DNA from 3 places in the Brucella sp. BE17 genome. Region 3 is predicted to be linked to each of the others. Evidence: predicted binding sites of a transcription regulator. Region 3 holds the regulator's gene; each other region holds the start of a gene.

Region 1 (3,284 bases), on a different replicon from region 3:
GCGCGATCTCGTCTGGCCGGAACGCGATCTGGGCCATTCGGAGAATAAGCCCAAATCTGAATAGAGCATTGGCCCAAAAATCGGCTATGATTTTTGGGCCGATGCTTAGATAAAAAAGCTTAAAGCGCTGTGCATTCGAAAGGACGTACGGCGTTTTAAGCGATCAATCCTCGTCCACCACACGTAGGTGCAATTGACTGGCGGGGTTTTCCGCTTGTTTGCTCTGAGGCGCGTCCGTATCGGGGGCCGGCCCAAACTCCAGCGCTTCGATCTTTGCGCCGCGCCTGGTTACCTTGTTTGATGACACCAGAATATCGTCGATATCCTTGTTAGCCTGCACAAAATGCGTTTGCAGCTTGCGCACACGTTCATCGAGGCGGCCTACATCTTCCATCAAGCGGATGACTTCGCCCTGAATGACATGTGCCTGTTCGCGCATACGAGCATCCTTCAAGATTGCCTGAATGACCTGAATGGACAACATCAGAAGCGATGGTGAGACGATGACGATCCTTGCGCGGTGCGCACGTTGGATCAGTGCTTCGAAATGCTCATGAATATCGGCAAAAATAGACTCGGACGGAACAAACAAAAAAGCTGTGTCCTGCGTTTCGCCGGGTATCAGATATTTGTCGGAGACATCCTTGATATGCACCTCCATGTCACGGCGGAATTGTGTGACGGCGGGTTTTTTGGCTTCCGGGTGCTCGGCTTCGCGCATGGCGTTCCATGCCTCGAGTGGAAATTTTGCGTCGATCACCAGAGACGGCGCTTTGTTGGGCATGCGCACAAGGCAATCGGGCCGGGTGCTGTTTGAGAGCGTCGCCTGAAATTCATAGGCCCCTTGCGGCAGGCCATCGGCGATGATGGCTTCCATGCGCGACTGGCCGAACGCGCCGCGTGTCTGCTTGTTGGCGAGGATTGCCTGTAACTGCACGACCTGGCCTGCAAGCGACTGGATATTGTTCTGCGCCGTGTCGATGACGGCGAGACGCTCCTGCAGCTTGGCAAGATTTTCATGGGTCGAGCGGGTCTGCTCTGTCATGGTCTGGCCGATGCGATGCGTCATGCCATCCAGCCGTTCGCGGATCGACTGATTGAGCTCAGCCTGCCGCGAGCCGAACACTTCGGCCATGGTCTGCATGCGGCCCTGCATTTCGGCCTGTGCTTTCAAAATCTCGGCCATGCGGTGTTCGGCGTCCTGTGCCCGGTCTTCGGCCTGCGCTTCTGCAACGGCGCGCAATCGTGCCGAACGTGCAGCAGCGATCAGAAATAGCGCGAGGCAGAGCACAACCACAACAATGCCTGTGAGAAGAATGTTCCCCAGAGAAATCGATGTGGCGCCAAGCTGCAAAAGTGGTTCGTTGAGAAGATTCTGATTTTCCATAGTCCAAGCTTAGCTGATTCGTATCGTCATGGTGAGATCAAAACAAGAACATAATATAAACTGCAATTGACGACTCTTTTACAAGCGATTACGTGAAGCCTATGTCTTTAAAACCGCTTGTCTATCTTCCTGATCCTTTGCTGCGCGAGGTTTCCAAACCGGTCGAGCAGTTTGATGCGCATTTGCGAAAATTTGCAAAGGATATGCTGGAGACCATGTATGAGGCCCCCGGTATCGGTCTTGCAGCGATACAGGTTGCCGAACCCATTCGTCTTCTGACGATCGACCTTGCCAAGGAAGACCAGGAAAAATCTCCTTTCATTTTCGTCAATCCGGTGATCGTGAGTTCTTCGGACGAGCTCAGCCTTTATGAAGAGGGCTGTCTGTCGATCCCCGATTATTATGCGGAAGTGGAACGGCCAGCCCGGATCAAGGTCGAGTATTTCGATGTAGAGGGCAAGCCGCAGACAATGGAAGCGGACGGGCTGATGGCAACGTGTCTGCAACATGAGGTCGATCACCTCAACGGCGTTCTCTTCATCGACCATATTTCCAAATTGAAACGCGATATGGTCATCAAGAAATTCAAGAAGCTTGCCAAGGAACGTGGCGGCACACGGCAGGTGCTTTGATGTCTTTGCGTATTGTCTTCATGGGTACACCGGATTTTTCGGTGCCAATCCTGACCGCCATCATCGGGCAGGGCTATGATGTCGTGGCTGTCTACACGCAGCCGCCACGTCCCGCAGGACGCCGCGGGCTGGAACTGACCAAATCGCCCGTGCACGAAAAGGCAGAGGAATTCGGCATCCCGGTTTTTACGCCCAAGAGCCTCAAGGGTGCGGAAGAACAAGATGTTTTTGCAAGCCTCGAAGCTGATGTGGCGATTGTCGTTGCCTACGGGCTGTTATTGCCCACAGCCATTTTAGAGACGCCGAGGCTTGGTTGCTATAATGGCCATGCTTCGCTGCTGCCGCGCTGGCGTGGTGCCGCGCCCATTCAGCGTGCCATTATGGCGGGCGATGATGAGAGCGGCATCATGATCATGAAAATGGATGAGGGACTCGATACCGGGCCTGTCGCCATGGCGGAGAAGGTTGCGATTACACCGGATATGACGGCGGGCGAATTGCATGATCGGCTCAGCATGATCGGTGCCGATCTGATGGTGCGTGCACTGGGTGCCCTTGAACGCGAAAGTTTGGCGTTGCAACCACAGTCGGAAGATGGCGTGCTCTATGCCGCCAAGATCGACAAGGCTGAAGCCCGCATCGACTGGTCAAAACCTGCAAAGGACGTGCATAACACCATTCGCGGCCTCTCCCCATTTCCGGGTGCCTGGTGCGAGATGGAAATCAACGGCACGGTCGAGCGGGTGAAATTACTACGCTCCACACTTGCTGAAGGGCAAGGCGCACCCGGTCAAGTTCTTGACGACAAGCTGACCATTGCCGGTGGCGATGGTGCCGTGCGGCTCGTTATGTTACAACGTTCAGGCGGCAAGCCCTTGGCTGCACAGGAATTTCTGCGCGGTGCGCAAAATTTGAAGGTTCTCTAGGCGGTGCCGCGTTACAGGCTGACGGTTGAATATGACGGCACGCCCTATGCGGGCTGGCAGCGTCAGGAAAACGGCCATACTGTGCAAGGCGCCATCGAGCAGGCGTTCAAGAAATTCTGCGGCGAGGATTTGGCACTGGGCGCTGCCGGTCGCACCGATGCGGGCGTGCATGCGCTTGCACAGGTCGTGCATGTCGATCTAGACAAAGACTGGGCGGCAAGCAAGATACGCGATGCGCTCAATGCGCATCTCATCATGGCGCAGGAACGCGTCAGCATTCTGAATGTGGAAAAGACCACGGACGGTTTTGACGCGCGGTTTTGCGCCACGGCCCGGCAT
Region 2 (3,284 bases), on a different replicon from region 3:
CCTGCGGTCTACAAAGCGTTTCGTCAACCTTTCATGCAGCGCGTCGGACAATCTATCCTCTATTTCGCGCGTCTTTTCCTGCCAGTGTGTCGGATCGGCAAGCCATCCCGGCCTGTGCGACACAAAAGTCCAGGTACGGATTTGCGCCACGCGGTGCGACAAAGTATCGATTTCCCCCTCGGTACTGTCGGCCCGGCGCACCTGTTCGCTCATATAATCTTCATCAACGCTCCCCCGGCGCACAAGGTCCTGATAAATGGCGGCAATAATGTCTGCATGCTGCGCCGGTGCAATCTTGCGATAATCGGGAAGCGCACAGGCATCCCATAACAGTTCGATCCGCGCCGGCGTCGTGGCAAGGCGGACAATATCTTCGTCTCGCGCCAGATTTTCAAGCGCCTGCTGATCGACCGCCGGAAGCGCCCTTGCGAGCCCTTCGATAGGTGCAGGCGTCTCCAGCGAGCGGCGCAGCGCATCAATGGATGCAAAATCAAAACGCGCGGTACGCCATTGCAGCACCTTCACGGGATCGAAATTATGCGCTTCCACCCGTTCGACCAGTTCATCGTCGAAGGGTTGTACCTGCCCGGTAACGCCGAACGTGCCATCGCGAAGATGCCGTCCGGCGCGCCCTGCGATCTGCCCTACTTCCGCTGGCGTCAGATCGCGGAACTGATAGCCATCGAATTTGCGGTTCTGCGCAAAGCCGACGTGATCGACATCGAGATTAAGCCCCATGCCGATGGCATCGGTCGCCACCAAAAAATCCACATCGCCCGACTGATAAAGCTCGACTTGCGCGTTGCGCGTGCGTGGCGAGAGCGCGCCCATGACCACAGCCGCCCCGCCGCGCTGGCGACGGATCAATTCTGCAATCGCATAAACCTCGTCCGCTGAAAAAGCGACGATCGCCGAGCGGTTGGGCAGACGTGTGATCTTCTTGGAACCGGCATAGGCCAGATTAGACAGACGCGGACGCGTAATGACATTCACGCCCCGCAGCAACTTCTCCAGAATGCCGCGCATGGTGGCGGCACCCAGAAGCAGTGTTTCCTGCCGTCCACGCAGATGCAGGATGCGGTCGGTAAAGATGTGCCCGCGTTCCAGATCATTGGCAAGCTGCACCTCGTCTATCGCCACGAAAGCAACGTCTGTGCGTCGCGGCATGGCCTCGACGGTGCAAACGGAATAGCGCGCGCCTGGCGGCACGATCTTTTCTTCACCGGTGATCAGCGCCACATTGGCGGCTCCAACCCGCTCCACGACACGATTATAGACTTCGCGCGCCAGAAGACGCAGTGGCAGGCCAATCATGCCACTGCCGTGCGAAAGCATACGCTCGATGGCTAGATGCGTCTTGCCGGTATTGGTAGGCCCCAGCACTGCCGTTACATCGCGCCCGCTCAAGACGAGAGGCAAATCATGGGCGGGGAATTGATTCATGCCAGCAATCGGTTTCCCGGTATGGATGTCCCCGGGCCGAAGGTCCGAAGGAGCTTAATGATTGAACGTTTCCGCGGAGAGTATTCCGCCCGAACGCTATGAGTTTTTGAGCGCTGTTTCAGCATAGGATGATTGCGCGCTAAATACAGCAGAACATGCGATAGCACTATCCCGCTGGGATCGAAAGCGTTTGCGGAGGAAGGACAGAAAAAATCTCCACCAATCTGGCTCGACATGCATTCCGGATTAACGGGTGATCTTAACAAATGGAACGACTCTGGAACGAATCGGCTACGAATCGCTGACTGACTTCTTTTCTTGTTTTGTTCACGGCAACATGTTGCGTCTAACCATCCACCTCCCACTATATGATGAATCAGTTTCTGAGACGCTTATCCTGAAAATTGAATAAAGCGGCCATGTCGTTAACGATTGCCGGAAAGCAAGGCGATCTCGCGTCTGCAGCTCATTGGAACATTCAAAAAACGAAGCAATACCTTGGGGATAGCAAGAACGCTCCCGTCATAAATCTACGTAATTGTTAACCTTCAGGCCAAAGCCGGAACGAATCGGCTACGAATCGCTCTCCGCACCCGTTTCTCTTTTTGTTCACACCACATCTGGTGGGTCAGGAGAGTGATCTCGCATAGCAACCCCATTGGAAACGAGGGAAGTAACCTCAGATTGTCCAGATGCGTTAACCTTTGCAGCATGTCTCAGCGATTTAGGAGACATGCATAGGAATAGAACTCAATCACGCTCCACACACATGGCCACGCCCATCCCGCCGCCGATGCACAGTGTTGCCAGGCCGCGCCGCGCCTTACGGCGCTTCATTTCATAAAGCAGCGTGGTCAGCACGCGCGCGCCCGAAGCACCGATGGGGTGGCCGATGGCAATCGCACCGCCATTCACATTGACGATTTCTGGATCAAGATCTAGATCACGAACAACCGCGAAGGATTGTGCCGCGAAGGCCTCGTTGGCTTCCACGAGGTCGAGATCGGCAACGCTCCAGCCAGCCTTTTCCAGCGCCTTACGGCTGGCCGGGATCGGGCCGGTGCCCATGATTGACGGATCGACACCTGCCGTCGCCCAGGAAACAATACGGGCCAGCGGCGCGATGCCACGCTTGTCAGCCTCGCCTGCCTCCATCAGGACGACCGCCGCGGCGCCGTCATTGATACCGGAAGCATTTCCCGCGGTTACCGTGCCTTCTTTGTCGAAAGCGGGTCTGAGCCGCGCCAACGCATCCATCGTCGTGCCTGCACGGATATATTCATCTGCGGATACCACCTGTTCCCCCTTACGCGTGCTGATCGTAAAGGGAACGATTTCCTCATCAAATTTTCCGGCCTTTTGCGCGGCTTCTGCCTTGTTTTGAGACGCCACCGCAAATGTATCCTGGTCTTCACGGCTTAACTGCCACTGACGGGCGATATTTTCCGCAGTGACACCCATGTGGTAGCCATGGAATGCGTCAGTCAGCCCGTCTTTGATCATCGTATCGATCATCTTGAAGTCGCCCATCTTCACACCGCTGCGCAAATGCGCACAATGCGGTGCCATGGACATGGATTCCTGACCGCCTGCAACAACCACCTTCGCGTCACCGGCAAGAATCTGCTGCATACCAAGTGCTACGGCACGCAAGCCTGAACCACAGAGCTGATTGATGGAAAATGCTGTGCTTTCCTTTGGGCAGCCCGCCTCCATCGCTGCCTGACGTGCCGGATTCTGGCCTTCGCCTGCTGTGAGAACATGGCCGAGAATGACTTCATCCACTTCACCAGCCGCAAGGCCTGCGCGCTCAAGAGCGGCCTTGATCGCAGCAGCTCCCA
Region 3 (3,284 bases):
CTGGCGGGCTGACTGTGCTTGACGGAGTCTATAATGATTTCCGCAACGAAACAGGTTTTGCGGATGAATGCGCACAAGGAGCCGCGATGGGTTTTGACGGCAAAACGCTCATTCATCCAAACCAGATCGGCGCTGCTAACCGCGCCTTCTCGCCCGATGAGGGAGAGGTTGCGCATGCCCGCGCGGTGGTCGCGGCGTTCGCGCTGGCCGAAAATGCCGATAAGGGCGTGATTTCGCTTGAGGGAAAGATGGTCGAACGGCTGCATCTTTCCATGGCCGAACGCCTGCTTGCCAGAGCGGGCTTCTAGGCCGGATTTAAGAAAGGACAGACCATGAAACTCTATCGCTTTATAACCGGGCCGGACGATTCCGCTTTTTGCCACCGCGTGACGGCAGCGCTTAACAAGGGCTGGCAACTTTATGGCTCGCCAACCTATGCTTTCAACGCGGCAACCGGCGTCATGCAATGCGGACAGCCAGTCGTGAAGGAAGTGGATGGTGTCGATTACACATCTGACATCAAGCTTGGTGAATATTAGAGCACGGAGTAAATCTGGTCTGATCTGAGCTCTCGGTTTGCGTCTCTCTATTCGCCCAGAGCTTCTGATATGTTGTTTGCAATCTGGATCACGGCCTACCGGGGTGTGCATTGCACTTTGGAATGCCGTGTAACGCGGAGATCATGTCCGCGCCAAGGAAATCCATGAAGAGCTCCTGCGTTTCTGGAACACGGTCTTTGCAGACAACTGGCACGCCAATATCAAAACGTCGATTGCCTTGCAGGGCGCATTTTGTTCTGAATTGTTCCCGGCCAGAATTCGCTATAGCGGCCTGTCTCTGGTTCAGCAGATTGGTCCGATCCTGGGCGGCGGCGTTTCACCACTTATCGCGACGACGCTCCCGGCGGAATATTCAGACACTGTCATGCCCACTGTTCTTTACATGGTGCTGATGGCAATTGTCTCAGCCGTCTGTGCGTTCGCGTTACGACCGCCAAAAACAGCCTAACCCTTCCAAAGTACCTTCCGCTGTCATGACGGAAGGTCCCCGGATTAGCCGATCATGAACGTTGCTGCAAACCCGCTCACCGGTGCAACGCGCTTTAATGTCAGTAGCGACGGATCAACCCGATGAGTTTTCCCTGTACGCGAACCCGATCCGGTCCGAAAATACGCGTCTCATAAGCGGGATTGGCAGCTTCAAGAGCAATCGAAGCGCCCTTGCGGCGGAAGCGCTTTAGCGTTGCTTCCTCATCATCGACGAGGGCCACAATAATTTCGCCGGGGCTAGCCGTCTCGCCACGCCGGATGATGACGGTGTCACCGTCAAAAATACCAGCTTCAACCATCGAATCGCCTCGCACTTCAAGCGCGTAATGCTCTCCCGCCCCCAGCATTTCCGGCGGAAGGCTCAGTGAATGTGTCTGGTTCTGGATGGCGGAAATCGGTACGCCTGCCGCGATGCGACCCATAACGGGCACGGAAACGGTGGCAGAAACGGCATCATTGGTGGTGACGGACGCGGGGCGCGCCGCCTGCTGTGCTGCAGGCGCTTTGCCGAGGCTGCCTTCGATGACGCTTGGCGAAAATTTTCTTTGACTGTTCAGCCCCGGCGCGATCGAATCCGGTAGGCGCAGCACTTCCAACGCGCGCGCCCGGTTGGGTAGCCGGCGGATAAAACCGCGTTCTTCAAGTGCTGTAATCAGCCGATGAATGCCCGACTTGGAAGCGAGATCCAACGCTTCCTTCATTTCGTCGAAAGAAGGGGGAATGCCGGTTTCTTTCAGACGCTCATGAATGAACAGCAAAAGTTCATGCTGTTTGCGGGTCAACATTGGCGACACCCTCCGGCCTAGAACAGATAAGAGAAAAACAAAACCAGAACGAACACTATATGTTCCAGTCTTGTTCTGCAATGGTTTTTAAATAATTAATGTTCAGGCGAAGACGGGTATGCTTGGCGAATTATCGCGAAATGATCACAACATGAGGATGCGGCATGGCTCGCCATTGGCAGTCGCAGTTGCGTTTTCGTCCCGGATTAAAAGCGCGTCGGAGTTGACCAGTGCCGAGAGCATGGAAGAATCTTGCAGCGAATAAGGTGTCGCAACAAGCGTGCCGTCGCCTCGTGTTTCGATTGTCGCGCGTACAAAATCGCGGCGATGATCGTTGGCGGCCATTGGCTGTCCAAGAATGGCGGGCCGGATATCGGTGTCCAGGTTTGTACCGCCCAGCTTTGCGACCAGTGGACGCAGAAAGACGAGGCTGCACACGAGGCTGGAAACAGGATTGCCCGGCAGGCCGATCACATGCACGGTTTTGCTTCCGACTATTTTGCGACCATACATCAGCGGCTTGCCTGGGCGCATGGCAATTTTCCAGAAGTCGAGATCTACGCCGCAATTGCGCAAGGCGACATGGATAAAATCGCGGTCGCCAACCGAGGCGCCACCAACTGTCACCAGCACATCGATGCCGCTCTCCAGCGCCTGCGCGATGGCCGCTTCGATTTTTGCAGGATTATCGGGGATGATGCCCAGATCCTGAGACATGCCACCCGCACGGCGAATGATTTCTGCAACGCCGAGACTGTTGGACGCGACGATCTGGTCAGGTCCCGGCGCGGTGCCTGGAGGGACGAGTTCGTCACCTGTGGCGAGAATGGCAATGCGGGGCCTGCGAAAGACATCCAAGGCTGCATTGCCGCTTGCCGCAGCCAGCGACAGCGCTGCTGCATCCAACTCGCGTCCCGCCTCGAGAACCGTTTTGTCCGGCGCAAAATCCAGCCCAGCGCGGCGAATATGGCGACCTTTGTCGATACCCTCCAATATTGTCAGTTGGTCACCTTTACGGTCTGTATGTTCCTGAATGACGATCGTGTCGGCATTGTCGGGCAGGGGGGCGCCAGTAAAGATGCGAACGGCTTCGCCGGGTCGCAAACTGCCGTTAAAGCGTTTTCCGGCAGCGGATTCGCCAATCACTTTCAGAGGCAGCGGATAAGTGATGTCTGCGGGCGCAATCAGCGCATAGCCATCCATTGCCGAGCAATCGAAGGGCGGCTGCATGAGCTGCGCTTGAACCGGGTGGGCAACAATGCGACCGCCGGCTTCGCTCAATGAAACGGTTTCATATCCATCGGTATTGGCTGAATGCAGGATGCGTTGCAATGCTTGCTCAACAGGGAGAAGGGCCATGACGCTTCCTTTCAAATTATTTGCCGGATTTCTGTCAGGCTTTCCAGTCGCCTGATTTGCCGCCGGTCTTTTCCAGAACCCGGATATTGCC

What was found. The regulator LexA, encoded in region 3, represses DNA repair genes until DNA is damaged. The targets are predictions, from matches to a motif close to TGTTCNNNNTGTGTTCNG.
Positions count from the first base shown of each region.
Region 1: a site for LexA is predicted at 1,421-1,438, ahead of def (peptide deformylase). Genes of this name have one in related genera too.
Region 2: a site for LexA is predicted at 1,711-1,728, ahead of AAIB41_RS08060 (helicase-related protein). Genes of this name have one in related genera too.

Region 1 is NZ_CP154467.1:1,474,247-1,477,530, reverse strand. Features, by position in the region: gene AAIB41_RS07180 (SelT/SelW/SelH family protein) at 1-64, shown strand, start outside; gene AAIB41_RS07175 (DNA recombination protein RmuC) at 164-1,387, opposite strand; gene def (peptide deformylase) at 1,489-2,019, shown strand; gene fmt (methionyl-tRNA formyltransferase) at 2,025-2,945, shown strand; gene truA (tRNA pseudouridine(38-40) synthase TruA) at 2,949-3,284, shown strand, end outside.
Region 2 is NZ_CP154467.1:1,654,831-1,658,114, forward strand. Features, by position in the region: gene AAIB41_RS08060 (helicase-related protein) at 1-1,443, opposite strand, end outside; gene AAIB41_RS08065 (acetyl-CoA C-acetyltransferase) at 2,194-3,284, opposite strand, start outside.
Region 3 is NZ_CP154468.1:280,407-283,690, forward strand. Features, by position in the region: gene AAIB41_RS12765 (CoA ester lyase) at 1-308, shown strand, start outside; gene AAIB41_RS12770 (DUF1737 domain-containing protein) at 333-539, shown strand; gene lexA (transcriptional repressor LexA) at 1,109-1,834, opposite strand; gene glp (gephyrin-like molybdotransferase Glp) at 1,979-3,193, opposite strand; gene moaC (cyclic pyranopterin monophosphate synthase MoaC) at 3,228-3,284, opposite strand, start outside.